Regions from separate parts of the Paenibacillus sp. TSM33 genome, predicted to be linked through region 1. Evidence: predicted binding sites of a transcription regulator. Region 1 holds the regulator's gene; each other region holds the start of a gene.
The links. Region 1 encodes LexA, which represses DNA repair genes until DNA is damaged. Its sites were predicted from a motif close to CGAACATATGTTCG; they were not measured.
Positions count from the first base shown of each region.

Region 2: ACN6NF_RS15085 (DNA polymerase IV) is a predicted target of LexA. The motif match lies at 3,048-3,061, and genes of this name have one in related genera.
Region 3: addB (helicase-exonuclease AddAB subunit AddB) is a predicted target of LexA. The motif match lies at 1,766-1,779, and genes of this name have one in related genera.
Region 4: dndB (DNA sulfur modification protein DndB) is a predicted target of LexA. The motif match lies at 1,440-1,453, and genes of this name have one in related genera.

Region 1 is NZ_JBLZXB010000017.1:321,603-326,190, reverse strand. It holds gene ACN6NF_RS13340 (DUF2798 domain-containing protein) at 1-442, shown strand, start outside; gene ACN6NF_RS13335 (hypothetical protein) at 627-767, opposite strand; gene ACN6NF_RS13330 (hypothetical protein) at 809-973, opposite strand; gene lexA (transcriptional repressor LexA) at 1,396-2,022, opposite strand; gene ACN6NF_RS13320 (LysM peptidoglycan-binding domain-containing protein) at 2,212-2,580, shown strand; gene ACN6NF_RS13315 (DUF896 domain-containing protein) at 2,689-2,895, shown strand; gene ACN6NF_RS13310 (hypothetical protein) at 3,013-3,522, shown strand; gene ACN6NF_RS13305 (HAD family hydrolase) at 3,679-4,473, shown strand; gene ACN6NF_RS13300 (cupin domain-containing protein) at 4,571-4,588, opposite strand, start outside.
Region 2 is NZ_JBLZXB010000017.1:670,518-675,105, forward strand. It holds gene ACN6NF_RS15075 (hypothetical protein) at 1-40, shown strand, start outside; gene ACN6NF_RS15080 (TetR/AcrR family transcriptional regulator) at 201-809, shown strand; gene ACN6NF_RS15085 (DNA polymerase IV) at 1,745-3,013, opposite strand; gene ACN6NF_RS15090 (NAD(P)-dependent alcohol dehydrogenase) at 3,825-4,580, opposite strand.
Region 3 is NZ_JBLZXB010000017.1:1,024,014-1,028,601, reverse strand. It holds gene ACN6NF_RS16495 (class I SAM-dependent rRNA methyltransferase) at 227-1,606, shown strand; gene addB (helicase-exonuclease AddAB subunit AddB) at 1,846-4,588, shown strand, end outside.
Region 4 is NZ_JBLZXB010000010.1:375,614-380,201, reverse strand. It holds gene mmsA (multiple monosaccharide ABC transporter ATP-binding protein) at 1-7, opposite strand, end outside; gene chvE (multiple monosaccharide ABC transporter substrate-binding protein) at 40-1,125, opposite strand; gene dndB (DNA sulfur modification protein DndB) at 1,515-2,609, shown strand; gene dndC (DNA phosphorothioation system sulfurtransferase DndC) at 2,599-4,098, shown strand; gene dndD (DNA sulfur modification protein DndD) at 4,116-4,588, shown strand, end outside.

The DNA.
Region 1 (4,588 bases):
CATTATTATGACCTTCTATAATCTTTTGATTAACGGATTGATTGGAAAAATTAGCTCGATTACCATTGCTGTTGAATTTCTAATTGGATTTATTATAGCGCTCGTATTAGATTTATATATCGTGGGTCCTATAGCAAAAAAAGTTGCTTTAAGTCTACCTTTTGATAAATCTAAAAAAATATTTTTAGTTATCACGATTTCAACATGCATGGTGATCGGAATGGCCTGTTCTATGTCTTTCTACGGTTTATTAACTTCAATTCTGAGTCATGGTATTGGCGCTCATTCATTATTTGAAGCATACATAGAAATTTTTATAAAGAACTTTCTTGTGGCCTATCCATTACAATTATTAATTATGGGTCCAGCTGTTCGAGCCTTGTTTATAAAATTTATAAAGAAAAGCGGGCAAGTGGGACCTTATAAAAAAGTGTTAAATTAAATAATAGAGCAAATCTATTACAGCGGTGTTAAGCTAATGAATGATGTACACCCAGAAATGCTTAAGTTATGAAAAGCTGATACAAGTGTGAGGAAGCTATAACTGGCGGATTGGTAGTTTGGTGTATCATTTAACACAAAAAAAGCAGGAAGAATTCTTCCTGCTTTTTGCTTGAAAATAATTATTAACGTCTGCGTTGTCTATCATTCACGCTAAACAGATTAACAGCCAGTGCGTTACCTCTTGCGCGCGCATTGGCTCTTTGATTGGAACGGATGTTTAATCTTCTTCTTCTCAATTCACGGTTGCAGTGTCTTCTGCTCATAATATCACCTCCCTTCAAAGAAATGAAGGTATGGTTAAATCTTAATGATGTTTATGCTTACGCTTGGAAATTTTGATATTTAATGCGTTAGTTGCGAGTGCATTTCCGCTTCCTGTTTTAGCAGCTGCGGCTTGAAAGACTTTAACGACCAGATATCTGTTTTTCCCGATGCGATGCTTATACGTTTTAACTCTATTTCTGATCATCTGCATATCTCCTTTGCTTTAGGTCTGCTATATACATATGTCAATTGTGCTAGTAATGTATCAGCATAAATCTACTAAAGATAAAAAGAAGCTAGTACCTATGTTCCTAAACGTTTAACAAAAAAAAGCTCATGCTAGCCTGCGTTTGACTTCCCGACTTTACGTTATAGGGGAAGGCTACAGTAGGTCACATGAGTTCAATTTCCATTTGTTTAGCTAATAAAAGTAAACAATTCAAGATCAGAGGGGGTACTATCTCGGATAATGGGGCGGATATGATAGTAGAGACAATATAGGTTGCTGAAAAGGAAAAGATAGTTGGAGACACACACCTAGTAAACATAAGAACAATATAAAACCGGCTCGCCTAGGCGGCCGGTTTTATATTAGCGGTAGTATAACGGGGAAGAAAGCACGATAAATCAGTGGAAGTCCCGGAAGAGTCCAACAACCTTGCCCAATATGCTGACGTGTGTCAGTCGAAGCGGTTCAAAGGCTGGATTTTCAGGTTGAAGCCGGATATGATCTTTTTCTTTGTAAAAGGTTTTAACCGTAGCCTCGTCTTCATCTGTCATAGCTACTACAATGTCTCCGTTATCAGCGGTCTGCTGCTGACGTACGATTACATAGTCTCCGTTAGCAATACCAGCTTCAATCATGCTTTCGCCTACAACAGATAACATGAATATTTTATCCTCACCAACAAAGTGTTGGGGAAGAGGAAAGTAATCTTCAATATTTTCTGTCGCCGTAATAGGAAGACCAGCGGTTACTTTGCCGACGACGGGAACACGACTAATGGAGTAATTAATCAAGTTGCTGTTATCCGATTCGTCTTGACCGAGTAATTCAATAGCCCGTGGTTTCGTAGGATCGCGGCGAATGAGTCCTTTTTTCTCCAAACGATCCAAATGACCATGAACCGTAGAACTGGAGGCCAATCCGACTGCCTCGCCTATTTCGCGCACAGAAGGGGGGTATCCCTTTAGACGCACTTCATTGCGGATAAATTCAAGAATGGCCTGCTGGCGGCTCGAAATCTTAGACATACCGTATCAACCCCATTTAGTAACGTTTGGGAAAATTATAGCATAGAACCTCCGTTCGTACAAACATAAGTTCTAAATAATCCCTAAAAAAATTCACGAACTTTTGTTCTCTTTTCTATTGAACAAAACAAACGTTCGTGTTATATTGTGAAAAACATAAGAACAAACGTTTGGAGGACGCAGCCAATTATGAAATATAGCACTTATCAAAGTATTTTCCCGATGAGTTTAGAGAATTTACAGGAGAGCCGAAAAGAGGGTAAGGTGCGTTTGCTACAGGTTATTACCAATACTCTTTTAGTCAAGCTTCTTATTCTAGTAATTATCGTTTGGGTTGCAGGGGCAGGTGTACTTACGGTTTTCGCAGCACCTTCTGTTTCTAATGAAGAAGTGATTAAGCTGACTGTACAACCTGGAGATACATTATGGCAGATTGCCGTGAATCATAAACCGGAACGAATGGATACACGGGTATATATTGAAGGAATTGTGCGTATTAACGGTTTGGAGGATCGGGGAGTGCAGGCAGGTCAGGTACTTAAGCTCCCACCCTTCTGAACGATAAGGCTATAGAGCTTGTCAGGGAGCACAATGCGGGAGCCTTGACAAGCTCTTTTCTACATGTCAAAGTGTATTATATCTTTGCTTTTATGGAGGGGACACAATTTGGATATAGACAGCTTGGTACAGCGCATTAATGAATTAGCGCGCAAAGCAAAAGCCGAAGGATTGACGGAAGAGGAAACCACGGAGCGCGCTAACCTTCGGGAAATTTATTTAGGCAACATTCGCCGTAATTTTCGGCAGCAGCTCGAAACCATTGAATTTGTAGACGATGATACGCCGAAGGGAAATGGCGGGCTGAAGCATTAATGTCGCTAAAGCCTGCATTATTTGCCTTTTGTTTTTAGGTATCTTTCTTGGTATCTATATAGATCAGCTTTAGGGCAATTGTTTTAATGTAATATTTATTGGGAAGGGAATTGAGAAATGGCCCGATCATTTGAAAGAAAAGTACGCAAAAACACAGCGCATTTAAATAAAACGCGCAAGAAACAAGGCATTCAAACCATTAACGGCGCAGGTTCAGCAATGGACATTTTCCGTGGCCGTAATATTACTGTGCCAATCATGCTGGCTGGTCTTGCTGTATTGTACATGCTTATGAGTTACTTTTTGACGAAGACTGGCATGCGGGGAATGGACTGGCTCGTATTTGGCTTGTACTTGATGCTGGCTGTGATCTTCTTCATTCGCCGTCCTTATTTAAAAGTGGGAAAAGATACCCTTTATATGTTAAAAGGTGGCAGAGAACGGCCGATGACGGCAGGGGACATGAAAGCCATCAAAATTGAAAAGGGTTACGTTACCGTTGAAAGAAAAGGGAAGGGCGGTAATTTTATTTTCACAAAATCACTAGGACGCTATGATACAGATGCCATCGCAGAGCGCCTTGAAAAGTTTGCACTATCCAATCAGATACAGGTAGATAAGAAATAACCGATTTAGCCTGTAGCTCAGTAAGAAGGCCGTATGATGTTATTTTTTCATATAACATGGTGCGGCCACTTGCTTAATATGGGCACACATAACGATCTGATTCCTGACCAAACAGACAAGCTTACATATACAGTGGAAAGAGAGTGGATAATTCATATGACGATTCAGGCGATAATGTTTGATCTTGATGATACCCTTCTGTGGGATGAACGTAGTGTAGAAGAGGCTTTTGATGCAGCGTGTCAAACAGGCTCCCGAGAAGCAGGCGCTGATCCGAAAAAGTTGGAAGAAGCCGTACGCAAGGAAGCGCGTGCTTTGTATGAGTCCTATGAAACCTTTAGTTTTACTCAAATGATTGGCATTAATCCGTTTGAAGGACTGTGGGCGAATTTTACAGCAGGTGAGCAACCTGAATTCCGCCAATTGGAACAGTTGGCTCCTGTTTATCGTAAAGAATCCTGGCGCAGAGGGCTTCAGCAACTGGGGATAGATAATGAGGAGTTGGCGGAAAAGCTAGCTGCCCAATTTGCTTCGGAAAGACGTGCACGTCCACATGTATATGAAGAAACGTTTGAGATTCTGGAACAATTGAAGGAGCAATACAAGCTGTTATTGCTGACAAATGGTTCCCCTGATCTACAACAGGAGAAGCTGGATGGAGTTCCTCAATTGGCTCCTTTTTTTGATCATGTTGTCATTTCAGGTTCTTTTGGTCGGGGCAAGCCTGATCCTTCTATATTCCAGCATGCTTTGGGACTTCTAGGAATTGAACCTGAACAAGCTTTAATGGTAGGAGATAAATTGACGACTGATATTCAAGGAGCTTTGGGAGCAGGTGTACATTCCGTGTGGGTAAATCGGAACGATAAAATCAATACTACAGAGATCAAGCCAAAGTTCCAAATCAAACATTTGTCTGAGTTGCATGGAATTATTCAATCTTTAAAGTAAGAAATCTACAGTCTTCTAAACAAGTATCAAGAAAACTCCCTTCGCTCGATATGCTACAGAGCAGAGGGAGTTTTCTTATGGACACAATACATCGTAATTATGCTGTAGTGAATGT
Region 2 (4,588 bases), 350 kb from region 1:
TTTGCCTCCAATTTACAAAAAGCACTATACCAAGAAATAAAAAAAGCTCATCGGTCACCTAAATGAATGTATTTTTAATTTTTCACGAAATGTATTATAATATGAAGACGGACAACATGTCCTATACACGAAAAACGGACATATTGTCCGTTTTTCGTGTTAAATAACAGTTAAATTAATGATGAAGGGAGATGTTTATGATGAATTCAGAATCGCAATCTGTCTCTCTGAAAATTCCCAGAGAGGAGTTAAACCGAAGACGAATTTTGGCGGCGGCTAGAGAACTTTTCATCAAAAACGGTGTTGACAATGTCAATATGCATCAGATTGCGAAGACTGCTGGAGTAGGACAAGCAAGCCTATACCGCCGCTACTCGGATAAGGGCGACATATGTCAGGAGATCGCGTATGAAGAATACCAACCTTTGTTTGATGAAGTTCAAGCATTTCTTGATCAATCCCCAGAAACCGCTGCCTTGGATCGGCTTTACCATGTAATCGTAAGATATGTCTCTTTTTTAGAGGCGAAAGTTCCTTGGCTCTGTGAGGTCAGCCGGGCCTCAACCGGGCATCGTCCGTTACAATCTCCGTTATGTCAATGGATGCGCAATATAAGCAGAAATCTGCTAAATGAGGCCGTTGAACAGGGAGACGTATCCGGGGTGGACATTTCATATACTATTGAAGCCCTGCTGGCCGTGCTTCACAATATCGATTACCATCTCCAAGATGAAGGCTTTACAAGCCAACGAGTTCTTGATGGATTACACCGCATATTTATTGAAGGTTTAAGAGCTAATAGACATTAATTGAGGGGCTGGCCACAAAGCCACATAACATGGATGAGGGATAGTCCTGCGTAACTCCTCTTTTTATCTCATAATGGTATATTGAATGTACAAAGAAACCATATCCTTTCAAATGGTCGGGTGGTACCTCCATTCTACCAGGAACGGTTTTTTCTTATTGTTTTACAATTGGAGAACAGGACGTCCCTAGTCATTTTTATGACTTATGGGACAACCCTTTTTTTCTGCCAATGGCTGCTAAGCGAATTGTCCGGATCGGACTTCCATGGCACGCTCTCCTTATTCGGTCTTCTTATCATCAGCAGCGCTCTTTCGTCTACTTCCTGTAGGCTTCGTAGCAGCAGGCTTAGTAGCCTGAGAATCCATGGAGAACAAGCAGGTTTTCATCTTATGTATTCCAAAATTGCAGTTGAAGAGATTTGTACAGCACTTGGGGATTTTATTAAAATTTAGTCTATCTTTCTCCTTACGGATATACAGTAATACTTCGGGTATAGATTTATATAAAGTATGGTAAAATCCCCCCGTGTATTCTAATACTGTACAAACTGTTATCCGGCCGGCTTTTGGAGCAAATCGGAAATCACGAAGTCTACATCAGCCTTATATTTGTTGATTCTTTCCTGTCTTAGTTTTTCTTTAGTTTCTTCATATATAGGATAGATATAGTAAATAGAAACACAAAAAAACCAATAGAAACAAGACTTTTTTCTACTGGTTTAAAAATGTCTCAAACATATACCCAAAAATGTCTCAGTTATCAACCAAATCAGTCTCAATTATTACCGTTACTCACAATTACTAGAGCCAACTGGTGGGCATTATTCACATTTAGACGTAACTTACTTTTAAATTATTGATTTATGGCACTATCCCTAAAGTAGCATTCTATATGCTTAGTGATAGATACTGGTTTTTTACTTATCCCGGACTGTTTATTTATAATGCCCCCCGATTTTTAGGGATCTCTCTAGTGCCTGACCAGCTTGGGTCAAAGAGGACGCTCTTACGATAGCTGCGCTACCATAGCGTTCTTTAATTTTATCTGTTGCTTCTTCCAGGGAGCGGATACGCTCATGATCCTCAAAGAAGGAAAGTTGATAAGTTTGGTCGTCAACCAACCCACTTAAAGTGACACCTAAGCGTCGTATCGGCATACCATTCCAAAAATTATAAAATATTTTTTTTGCTGCGTTGTACACTTTATTCGTATTGCTAGTCGGATCTGTAAGCTTCATTTGCCTGGAAAATCCGGTGGGAGCCTCATATGGGCTACATGTACAACTAACAGTCACGACAGAGCCCATGCACCCCTTACGACGACTGTCTCGACAAACTTCTTCCGAGAGTTCAAGCAGGACGGTCTCTACTTCATTTGGTTCCAAATAATCTTGGGGGAGGGTCATCATATGGCTTACCGACTTTTGTGGAGAACTGAAGGTATACGGAGCTACAGGACTCTCATCTACACCATTGGCTGTTTTCCACATGACCTCCGCCTGTATATCCGACTGTTTTCCAAAACGAGCGCGAAATTTAGACTTAAGATCTGGTAGAGACGTTCTAGCGATATCACCAATGGTTGTCATACCAAGCCGCTCAAAATGGGACGACATCCGCGAACCTACCCCAAACATTTTATTAACTGGCTGTGGCCAGAGCAGCTGCTCTAATTCTGCCTTGGGCAGCGTGAATATACCGCTTTTAATTTTTTTAGCCCAAATATCGGTTGCGCTTTTGGCAAGAACCTTATTGGAACTGATTCCTATTCGTACCCAAACGCCGGTTTGTAAAAGAACCTTCTTTTGAATTTCTCTTGCAATGGTTAAAGAATCTCCAAAAATTTTAAAACTACCCGAAATGTCCAGAAACTGCTCATCAATACTAAACACCTCTACCAGGTCGGTGTATTCCTTGTATATATCCGTAATTGCTAACGAGACATCGATATAGTGTTTCATACGGGGACGGACGATCACAAGCTCAGGGCACTTCTTGAGGGCTTCACCGAGCCGCTCTGCTGTAGACACCCCGAAACTTTTGGCCATAGGACATGCTGCTAAAATAATTCCAGACCTGCGTGCAGGATCGCCTGCTACCGCAAGCGGTTTATTTTTATACTCTGGGTAGGAAGCTTTTTCTACACTGGCATAAAAAGACTGGCAATCCGCCAAAAGAATTGTCCGCTCAGTTGTTTTAGTCATGCTGCACCCTCCAAAAAAAGCGATCATATACACACGAACATATATTCTTATTTATTATAAGACCAAACATTAGTTCTGTATTCAGGTAATTTATAGGATTATGTAAATTATTCATCAAAGATTGGGTATTTGGTACGAGCGTGGATAATCACATGGATTTGAACCTTGTTCTAGACATTTACAATCAGGGGATGAGGATCGGACGGAATTCTGGTTGGCTGGGCTTCATCTTTTAAATGTTAATAAAGTTTATTCAAGAACATAAATAAAGTACCAATGTATAACATTTTATCTTGTCTTGAAAAAGCGGAAACTTGGTGTACACATTTAAATTCAATTAAAAAAGACTTTCTTCAACGATGTCGTAGGTACATTACCACTGTATGGACTGAATTCCATGACATTTATAGTTCCCTGTGTACTTTTAATTTCTTGAAAAGCTCTAGTAAGCTGTGCTTTGTTAGTAATATCCGCAGCAAAACCTTGAGCCTCAATTCCCAATTTAGTTAATTGCTCAGTATACTGGTCAAGTTTCGTTTATGTTCTTGAAATCATAGCGATACGAAATCCGTGTTTACCAACGTCTTAGCCAGTGAAAAGTCCAATCCGGGATCTGCACCAACTATGACCAATGTTATCAATGCAAATTCACTTCTTCTCTTTTTAAATTCTTATAAGCTAATTTACTTGCGTATTTATAAATTAGAAAAGCGGACGAACAGCAATTCGTCCGCTCTATTGTAAGTCCTGTCTTGCAGATAAGGTGCTTTTGATGATGTTTGGTCTATTGAGTTATCCTCGAAAATACGACTTAAAAGGTAGATGTATCAATAACAAATCGATATCGTACATCATTTCGGATAAGTCGCTCAAAAGCTTCGTTGATTTGATTGGTGTGAATTACCTCAATTTCAGGGACAATACCATGTTCTGCGGAGAAATCAAGCATTTCTTGGGTTTCAAGAAGATCGCCTCCAGGCGTTGCTGCAATTCTGCGACGACCCATAAGCAAACTAAGCGTGTTAAATTGGTTCGGCTTGCCGGAATCACCAATGATAACAAACGTACCATTTATATTAAGCATAGATACGTAAGCATCTAAATTAAGACTTGCAGAGGTCGTGTTGAAAATCACATCAAATTGACTAGCTAGCGTCGAGAATGTGTCAGGATCGTTCGTTGCATAGTAATGATCAGCGCCAAAACTTAGCGCATCGCTCTTCTTATCCATTGTCTGACTCAAGGCTGTAACTTCAGCTCCTAATGCATGGGCATATTTGATAGCTAGGTGGCCGATACCTCCTATACCAACGATAGCGACTTTTTTGCCTGAGCCTACTCCCCAATGTTTCAAAGGATAGTAAGCCGTAGCTCCTGCACAGAGTAGTGGACTGGCAACATCTAAGCCCAAACTATCTGGGATCTGGAGAACGTAATTTTGCTGGCATACACCACTATACTTAATATCGATTAGAACATCATCTGGGCGCAGTTCCCTCCGTTCAATCATCGTCCGTTCAAATGGCGCATTCGCACTGGGAACACTCAATGCATGAACTTTACACATACTTGTTA
Region 3 (4,588 bases), 700 kb from region 1:
CATGACAAGCATGGCGGTGCTCTTTTTTTACGAAACGATAATTTTGTAGTATTCTCACAAGCTTTAAAAGTGTGACGTTCGATATACAGGTGGGCAATAGCGAAGCGGTTCATTTGAATCTGGAGAAGCGCCAGCGATCGTAAGATTAAATGAATCGTGGACCGCGCCCCTATCGAACTAAACGTTTTTACCACTTTGAGTAATCCAAGAATAGGAGTGAAGGATTTTGCCTTCAGTAATATTAGAACGCAGCCGTAAAAAAAGGCTGGAGCAAGCACACCCTTGGGTGTTTAAAAATGAAATAGCTAAGGTTGAGGGGAATCCGGAAGCCGGTGATTTGGTCAGCATCCTTAATCATCAGGGGCGCTATTTGGCGACAGGCTACTATAATCCAGCTTCACAAATTACAGTGCGTGTGATGTCCTATGAGCCGCTGGAAGTGATGGACCAAAGCTTCTTTGCCCAACGTTTCCGCAATTGCCTGGAGCATCGCGAACGCTTTGTGACCGGGGGGAACGCTTATCGTTTGGTGTACGGCGAGGCTGATTTTTTGCCTGGGCTGATTGTAGACCGTTTTGGTGATGTGTTGGTCGTTCAGCTGTTAACGCTTGGCATGGATCGGCGCAGGGAAGAAATCAGAGATGCACTTGTTGAAGTAATGGGACCAGTTGGTATATATGAGCGTAGTGATGTATCCATCCGCGAGCTGGAAGGGTTGGAACAGACGAAGGGGTCTTTGTACGGCGATTGCCCACGCCATGTGGTGGTGACGGAAAATGGCTTACAAATCAAGGTCGATATCGAAGAGGGTCAAAAGACAGGTTATTTCTTTGATCAGCGTGAAAATCGCGCGGCCATCGCGCCGTTGATGACAGGTTGGGGAGCGCGTAGCGGAATTACGTTACAAGAAGTAGCTGCAAACCCAGGTGATGATGGTACAACGATCATGAAGCCTGTGAATAAAAGTGGTAAGGTGGTTGAATTCCCGTTCTGGGACGGTGCAACTGTTTTGGAATGTTTTTCACATACAGGTAGCTTTACACTCAACGCGTGTAAACATGGTGCGAAAAAAGTAACTTGTCTGGATATTTCTGAACATGCGATTGAAAGTGCTCGGGATAATGTCAAGCTGAACGGTTTTGAGGATCGCGTCGAGTTTGTCGTCGACGATGCTTTTCAATATTTACGTAATCAGGTTAAGGGTGTAGAGGAACGCACCGCGCGAGCGGGGGGCAAAGGAGATACATCTAAGCCGCTGACTGCGGGTGGCGGACGCACCTTTGACGTAGTTATTCTGGATCCGCCGGCTTTTGCCAAAACGAAGAGTGCTGTCAAAGGAGCTACACGTGGATATAAAGATATCAACCTTCATGGGATGAAGCTCGTCAATGAGGGCGGTTATTTGGTAACGGCGAGTTGTTCATTCCATATGCGGCCGGAGCTGTTTTTGGACACGATTAAGGAAGCAGCGGCAGATGCTGGCAAAATCCTTCGACTGGTAGATTGGAGAGCAGCAGGAAAGGACCATCCTCAAATTTTAGGTGTAGAGGAAGGCCATTATTTGAAATTTGCCATCTTTGAGGTGCGTAGCCGAACACAGCTGTAAGATTTCATCCCCATGTCAAGGTTAATCGACTTATAGGCGATAAAGATAATAGGTGAAACAAACTCATTTTTAGTATAAATCAGTCCTGTAGAGAAGGCTTACACCAAGCCATCTGCGGGACTGTTTGTTTTTGAGAAGAGCTCAATTGCTACAACATGGCAAACGTACGTTCTTTTCTCCTTTGCCTGATATGCTATACTGTTTAATAGAATGTTGTTGGTTGGAAAGGAGGCCGCATCATGTCGGTCCGCTTATTGATTGGCCGCTCTGGTAGTGGTAAGAGTACGTTAATCCGTAATGAAATGACCTCTATGTTACGCGAGGAGCCGCTAGGTAAGCCTATGCTGTTACTTGTGCCTGAGCAATCGTCATTTGCTTCAGAACATGCGTTGCTTACAGAAGACGGAAACGGTATTCAGGGGTCGGTGCGCGCCCAGGTGATGGGATTCCATCGTCTTGCCTATTTAGTCATGCAGGAAACAGGGGGTTCAGCACTGGTGCCTGTAACGGAAGAAGGCAAGAAGATGCTTTTATATAAAATTATTCGTCGTCGCAAGGATGAACTGAGTTTGTTTAAGGATTCGGGAGATCAACTCGGTTTTGTAGATCGGTTGAATACGTTGTTTACAGAGCTAAAGCAGTACGGAAATGATGCTCACTCTGTACCAGAGCAACTGGAAAGAATGCATGCTGCGGGGCAGTCCGCTCCGATATTAAGAGGCAAGCTCAAAGATATCAGTCTAATCTATGAGGATTTTGAACGGGAACTGACGCTTAAATATATCGATGGTGAAGATACGCTTCGTATGCTGACAGAACAGATTGCTGAGTCTTCACTTGTGCGCGGAGCAGACATTTGGATGGATGGCTACCGAAGGTTTACACCGCATGAATATAAGGTGGTGGAGCAGCTTATGCTGCACGCCTCCTCGCTGACAGTGGCGCTGACCTGTAACCGCAGCTACGATAGCGGACAGCTTCCACATGAGCTGGATTTGTTTCATCCTTCAGCGGCTACCTACGTCAAGCTTAAAGGAATGGCAGAGGAGCTGATGATTGAAACGCAGACACAGTTATTACGCCCCGATCCGATGCCTAGGTTTAAGGAACGTCCAGCGTTGGCGTATTTGGAGGCTAATTTCGAACATCGCACAGGGCTGCGGAATCAGGAACAACGGCTGCGGCTACAGCAACTGCGAGAACAATGGACAGATACACGACCGGAGGGCATAAAACTGTATGCTGCGGCAAATCGCCGCGCCGAGCTGGAAGGAGCCGTACGCGAAATGCGCCGCCTGGCCCGCGAAGAGGGCGCGCGTTATCGGGAGATGGCCCTGTTTGTGCGTCATATTGAAGATTATGAGCCATGGGTGGAACCGATATTCAAGCAATATGAAGTTCCGGTATTTTTGGATCAGCGGAGAAGTATACTTCATCATCCCTTGGTGGAATTGATTCGAGCTTCACTGGATATCGTGCAGCGACGCTGGCGATACGAGGATGTATTTCGTGCGGTCAAAACAGACCTTCTATTGCCGCTGGACGGTCGAGTGAGCCGCGAGCAGATGGACCGTCTGGAAAACTATGTGCTGGCCTGCGGAATACAAGGTAGCCGTTGGACAGATGGCCGGGCATGGCAGGCTGTGCCCAGTTTGTCGCTGGAGCTGGAGGAACAGGAACGTAACCGTCAACGGGATGAAACGCTGGATTTGATGGAGTTGTGCCGAGATGTGATTGTGACGCCTTTGCATGCGTTTGAGAAGCGTATAGGTAAGGCACGAACGGCGCTTGAGAAGAGCGAAGCCGTATATCTGTTGCTGGAGGATGCAGAAATCGGTCACAAGCTGGACGCCTTCATTCATCAGGCAGAAGAAGCTGGAAATCCCGAGCAGGCGAAGGAGCACCGTCAGGTATGGGATGCGGTGCTTGAATTGCTGGATCAAATCGTCGAAATGATGGGTGATGAGCGACTGGACACTGCTTTGTTTGCGGGTGTGCTGGAAACGGGATTGGCTGAGTTCCGTATGGGGCTTGTTCCACCGGCTCTGGATCAGGTGCTGATCGGAAATACGGACCGTACACGTGTATCCGGCATTCAACATGCCTTTGTGCTAGGGATGAACGAAGGAGTAATGCCGGCTGTGTTCCATGAGGATGGTGTGCTGAATGAGCAGGAGCGTACGGCATTAAACGAACAAGGCGTAGAGCTGGCGCCAGATATGACAAGACGTCTGTTGGACGAACGGTTTCTCGCTTATACGGCCCTGACCTCAGCCGGTAAAAGCCTATGGATAAGCTATGCGGTGACTGATGAAGAAGGCAAGCCATTGCTGCCGTCAGAGTTAGTGCGACATGTGCGGCAACTGCTTCCTGGTCTGGATGAACGTCCACTGGCTGGATACCCTTTGCCTGAAGACACTTGGACATCGCAATGGGAGTATGCTTCCCATCCGTCTGAGGCATTGCCGCAGCTCATTGCGCAATTACGGCATTGGCGGCGTGGCGGTGATATTTTATCTCCCTGGTGGGAGGTATATAACTGGTATGCCAGCCAGCGGGGACGTGAGAAGGATAAGCTGCGTCAGCTGTTGACCTCACTTTTTTACGAAAATCATGCTGAAATGCAGAAGGAAACGAGCCGCCGTCTGTACGGCAGTAAGCTGCGTACCAGTGTATCTCGTATGGAACGCTTTGTCGCATGTCCATTCTCTCACTTTGCCTCTCACGGTCTTCGTTTGAAGGAACGTCAAATGTATCGTCTGAAGGCTCCAGATATCGGACAATTGTTCCACGCGGCGCTTGGTGAGATGGCGATCAATCTGCGTGAACGCAATGTCAGCTGGGGAAGTCTCAGCACCGAGGAATGCCGCCAAGAGGCGGAAAGTACGGTGGAGCGTTTGGCTCCACGCCTGCAAGGCGAGATTTTAATGAGCTCCAAGCGCTATGGCTATATTTTGCGCAAGTTAAAAGACATCGTGAGCC
Region 4 (4,588 bases), on a different contig from region 1:
CAGTCATGGGATACGCTCCTTTCGGTTGGATTCTTACTCTTATTTGAGACCAATTTGCTCTTTGGTGTAATAGTGACTGCCGACAATATCCTTCTCCACATTCGTCCGATCCACCGAGATCGGATCAAGCAAGTACGCAGGAATTACCTTTTTCCCGTTGTTATACGATTTAACGTCATTCACTTCCGCTTGCTTGCCCTGTAAAATGCTGTTGGCCATCACGACCGTTTGCTCAGCCAGCTTGCGGGTGTCCTTAAATATGGTTTGGGTCTGCTCACCAGCTACAATAGATTTAATTGAAGCCAGTTCTGCATCCTGTCCCGTGATGATCGGCAGTGGCTTATTCGCAGATCCATATCCGACCCCTTTGAGGGATGAAATGATACCGATGCTAATGCCGTCATACGGGGAGAGCACCGCGTCCAGATTGGCCCCTGAATAGTAGGCACTCAGCAGATTATCCATCCGCGACTGTGCTAAAGCTCCGTCCCATCGCAGCGTAGCGATCTGTGCCATCGTCATCTGCTTGCTGCGCACAACCAGCTTGCCGGAATCAATGTATGGTTTAAGTACGGACATCGCACCATTAAAGAAGAAGTATGCGTTATTATCATCCGGTGATCCGCCGAACAGCTCGATATTGAAAGGGCCCTTGCCTTCTTTGAGGCCCAGCTTCTTCTCAATATATGCCGCCTGTAACACGCCCACCTTGAAGTTATCAAAAGTCGCATAATACGTCAGATACGGTGTGTTGCGAATCAGACGGTCGTAAGAAATGACTTGAATCCCTTGGTCGTGTGCCTTCTGAATTACATCCGTCAGCGTGTTCCCATCGACCGAAGCGATGACCATGACATTGACGCCCTTGGTGATCATATTTTCGATTTGGGAAATCTGATTTTCCACCACGTCCTCGGCATACTGTAAATCCGTTTTATAGCCTTGCTCCTGAAACAACCGAACCATATTCTCCCCGTCCCCTACCCAACGCTCGGACGATTTGGTCGGCATGGAAATACCCACATAGCCTTTTTCCTTGCTGCCCGTTCCACTCTCCGCCAGATTGCAGGCCGAAAGCATCAGGGCCAAAATCAGAAGCCAAACGACAACAGCTCCTTTTTTCATATGAAGTTCCCCTTTCCTCATGTGATGCAGGTCATTTGAAGGTAAGGATTTTGTAAAATCCTCAGGTCAGTGCTAATTAGACTAGAAGTTAGATAGCGCTTACATAAGTGAGGCAATGAGCACCTCTCCTTTTTTTATGTGCAAACACATGGTATCATTCCAGGCCGGGAAAGGTCTTTGCAGGTTTTGAACTTTTTTTATAAAATTTTAACCTTTGTGATGGGGGGGGGAGGATGTTTTTAAAATTCTCTAACATCTTATTTAGTCAGCCGTGAATCAATCATAAATAGACAAAATTCTTAACCCGAATATATTGAACATTCGTTCGTATTAAAGTAAAATTAAATTTACATCTTTCAACATTACGTACGTAACGAAGGAGAATGCTAATGAACTTCAGTTATAGTTTTCCCGCCCTTAGAGGTTTCCAAGCTGGGAGAGAATTTTACACGGTAATGTGCCCTTTACGATTAATTCCTAGGATTTTTTTATTTGATGAGGAAGAAATCCCAGCCGAGCACCGCGCTCAACGCCTTATGAATAAATCAAGAATCCCGGATATAACCAACTATATTCTTGAGAACCCTACTGACTACATATTCTCTTCCTTAACTGCCTCTGTTGATGGCGAGATGATTTTCCAGGAAAACTCCAAAGAACTTAAAGATATAGGATACCTTACTATCTCACTCGATTCTAAGTTCTTAATAAATGACGGACAACATCGGCGAGCGGCAATTGAGGAAGCGTTGAAAATTGCACCTGAACTAGGTGATGAAACAATTTCAGTTGTCTTCTTTCAAGACCTAGGACTCATTCGCTCTCAGCAAATGTTTTCAGATTTAAATCGACATGCAGTTAACACAACTTCATCTATCGGAATTTTATATGATCACCGTGATCAGCTATCACTTATTACTAAAAGTCTGATTTCTGATATCCCTTTGCTTGAACGTTACACTGACCGAGAAAGAGTATCTTTATCTAAAAACTCGCCTAAATTGTTCGCCTTAAATCATATCTTTAATACAAACTGCAGACTCTTAGGTAAAGGTAAAGGGCAGATGATTTCAGAGCAGGAAAAGGAATTCGTTAAGCATTTCTGGCTTATACTTTGCGAGTCTATTACAGAGTGGGAAGATGTATTAAATAAAAAAACAACCCCTAGAGATCTGAGGGCAACCTCAGTTATTGCTCATGGTGTTTTCTTAGAAGCTGTGGGGATTGTTGGACATTACCTTTACTTCCATCATTCAGATGAATGGCAAGGATTCATTAAAAAGCTTAAACATGTTGATTGGAATCGTGACAATAAAAAAGACTGGCTTGGTCGCGCTTATGGACAAACTGGACGCATCAACAAAACCAATGAAACTATTCAATTGACTGCAAATTTGATTAAATTAAAGATTGGACTCCCATTAACAGAACAAGAACAAAAAATTGAAAATAAAATTAAGGAGGTTCCCTCTCTTGGAACTTAATATATTTAATACAGGAAGTAAATTTGTAGAAGCCAAAGAACTGGTTAAAGAAGTTTATTTAGCTGACGAACGACCATGGGTAGTTGGATTTAGTGGAGGTAAAGATTCTACCGCTGTTGTACAATTAGTATTTCAAGCATTGAGCGAGCTTGATTTTTCCTCTTTGAGTAAAAAGGTTTACGTAATCTCTTCAGACACTCAAGTGGAAACCCCACTTATAATCGATAAAATAACTAGAACTTTAGGACGAATCCAAAGTAAAGCTTTGGAATTAGGATTGCCAATTGAAACCCAAAAGGTCCGTCCTAAAGTTGAACAAACTTTTTGGGCTTCTATTATTGGAAAAGGATATCCAACACCTCGTCAAAAGTTCAGATGGTGTACAGACCGTCTAAAGATTGATCCGGCAAATCGTTTTATTCTAGACAAAGTAGATCAATTTGGTGAAGTCATCATGCTTCTCGGTGTAAGAGATTCTGAAAGTTCGACTCGCGCAGCTGTAATGCAATCACATACTATTGAAGGTAAGAAATTAATGCGGCATTCTACTTTACGGAATGCTTTTGTATTTGCGCCAATCCGTACGTTCAATCTCGATGATGTATGGGAATTTTTGTTACAGTATGAGTCCCCTTGGGGAGACGATAATAATGAGCTGCTTCAGTTGTATCAAGATTCAAGTAGTGAATGTCCTCTTATAGTAGATAAAGAAGTTAAAGAAAGCGCTGGTTCTTGTGGAAATAGCCGATTTGGCTGCTGGACTTGTACTGTAGTTAATGAAGATAAGGCTCTAAGTGGATTTATTAATAATGGAGTCGATTGGCTTCGACCACTTTACGAGTTTAGAAACTTTTTAGTGCAAATTAGAGAAGATCGTACACAAAGACAAAAGCATCGTATGAACGGTGAAGTATACTTAACTTCAAATTTGGGGGGGATTTCTGATATTGATAACTACCCTAAGATCTATAAATCTGAAATAAGACAATATATTGAAAATAACAATATTAATTTAGCTACAGTTGAAGAGCTCGATGTTATTGTAATAGATGATGATAAAGACAAAACCCCAAAGAGATTTGGTGTTGGCCCCTTCACTCTTAAAGCTCGGGAGGAAATTTTAAGAAGACTGCTTCGTACACAGGAGGCCGTACGCAAGCTTCATGACCCCAATATTGAGCTGATCACTATTGAAGAACTTAAAGTTATTCGTAAGTATTGGCATGATGACTTACAATGGGAAGATCGATTACCTCAAATCGTAAAAGATGAAACTGGTGAAGACTTTGATTGGGAACATGATGACCGTCCGGTTTTCAAGGAAGACCAGTTGACTGACCTTGAGACACTTTGCCAAGAAGAAGGAGTTAACCTCAGCGTGCTCAAGCAATTAATTTCCGTAGAAAAAGATTATTCAGGAGTTAAAGTAAGACGAGGCCTATTTCAATCATTCGATAAAACCCTAAAACAGGATTTCTTACATCTATAGAAGGTGGACAAAATTCAATGCAAATTAATAAATTGGTGCTTCGTAATATAGGAGCTTATTACGGAAACATAAACAAATTTGATTTTAGAACAACATCTAAAAATAATATTATCTTGCTTGGCGGTAAAAATGGCGCAGGCAAGACTACTATATTGGAGTCTCTTCGAATTGTACTATTTGGTTCGATGGCTTACGGATTTATAACCGATAATGAGCCATATTTCCGAAAAATACGCTCGTTATTGAACCGCAAAGCTCTGCAATTAGGCGAAAATGATTTTCAGATTTTACTTAATTATACTTCTACGGAAGATCTTCAAGACAATCATTACTCCTTAATTCGCAGCTGGAGGTTCAAAAATCAAAAAATCAAAGAATATTTCTCGATTCAAAAAAATGGAAAACACTTAAACGCACAAGAAATTTCAGATTTCCAAAATCGACTGCGTGAAGAAATGCCTCCTAGATTATTTGAATTGTGCCTTTTTGA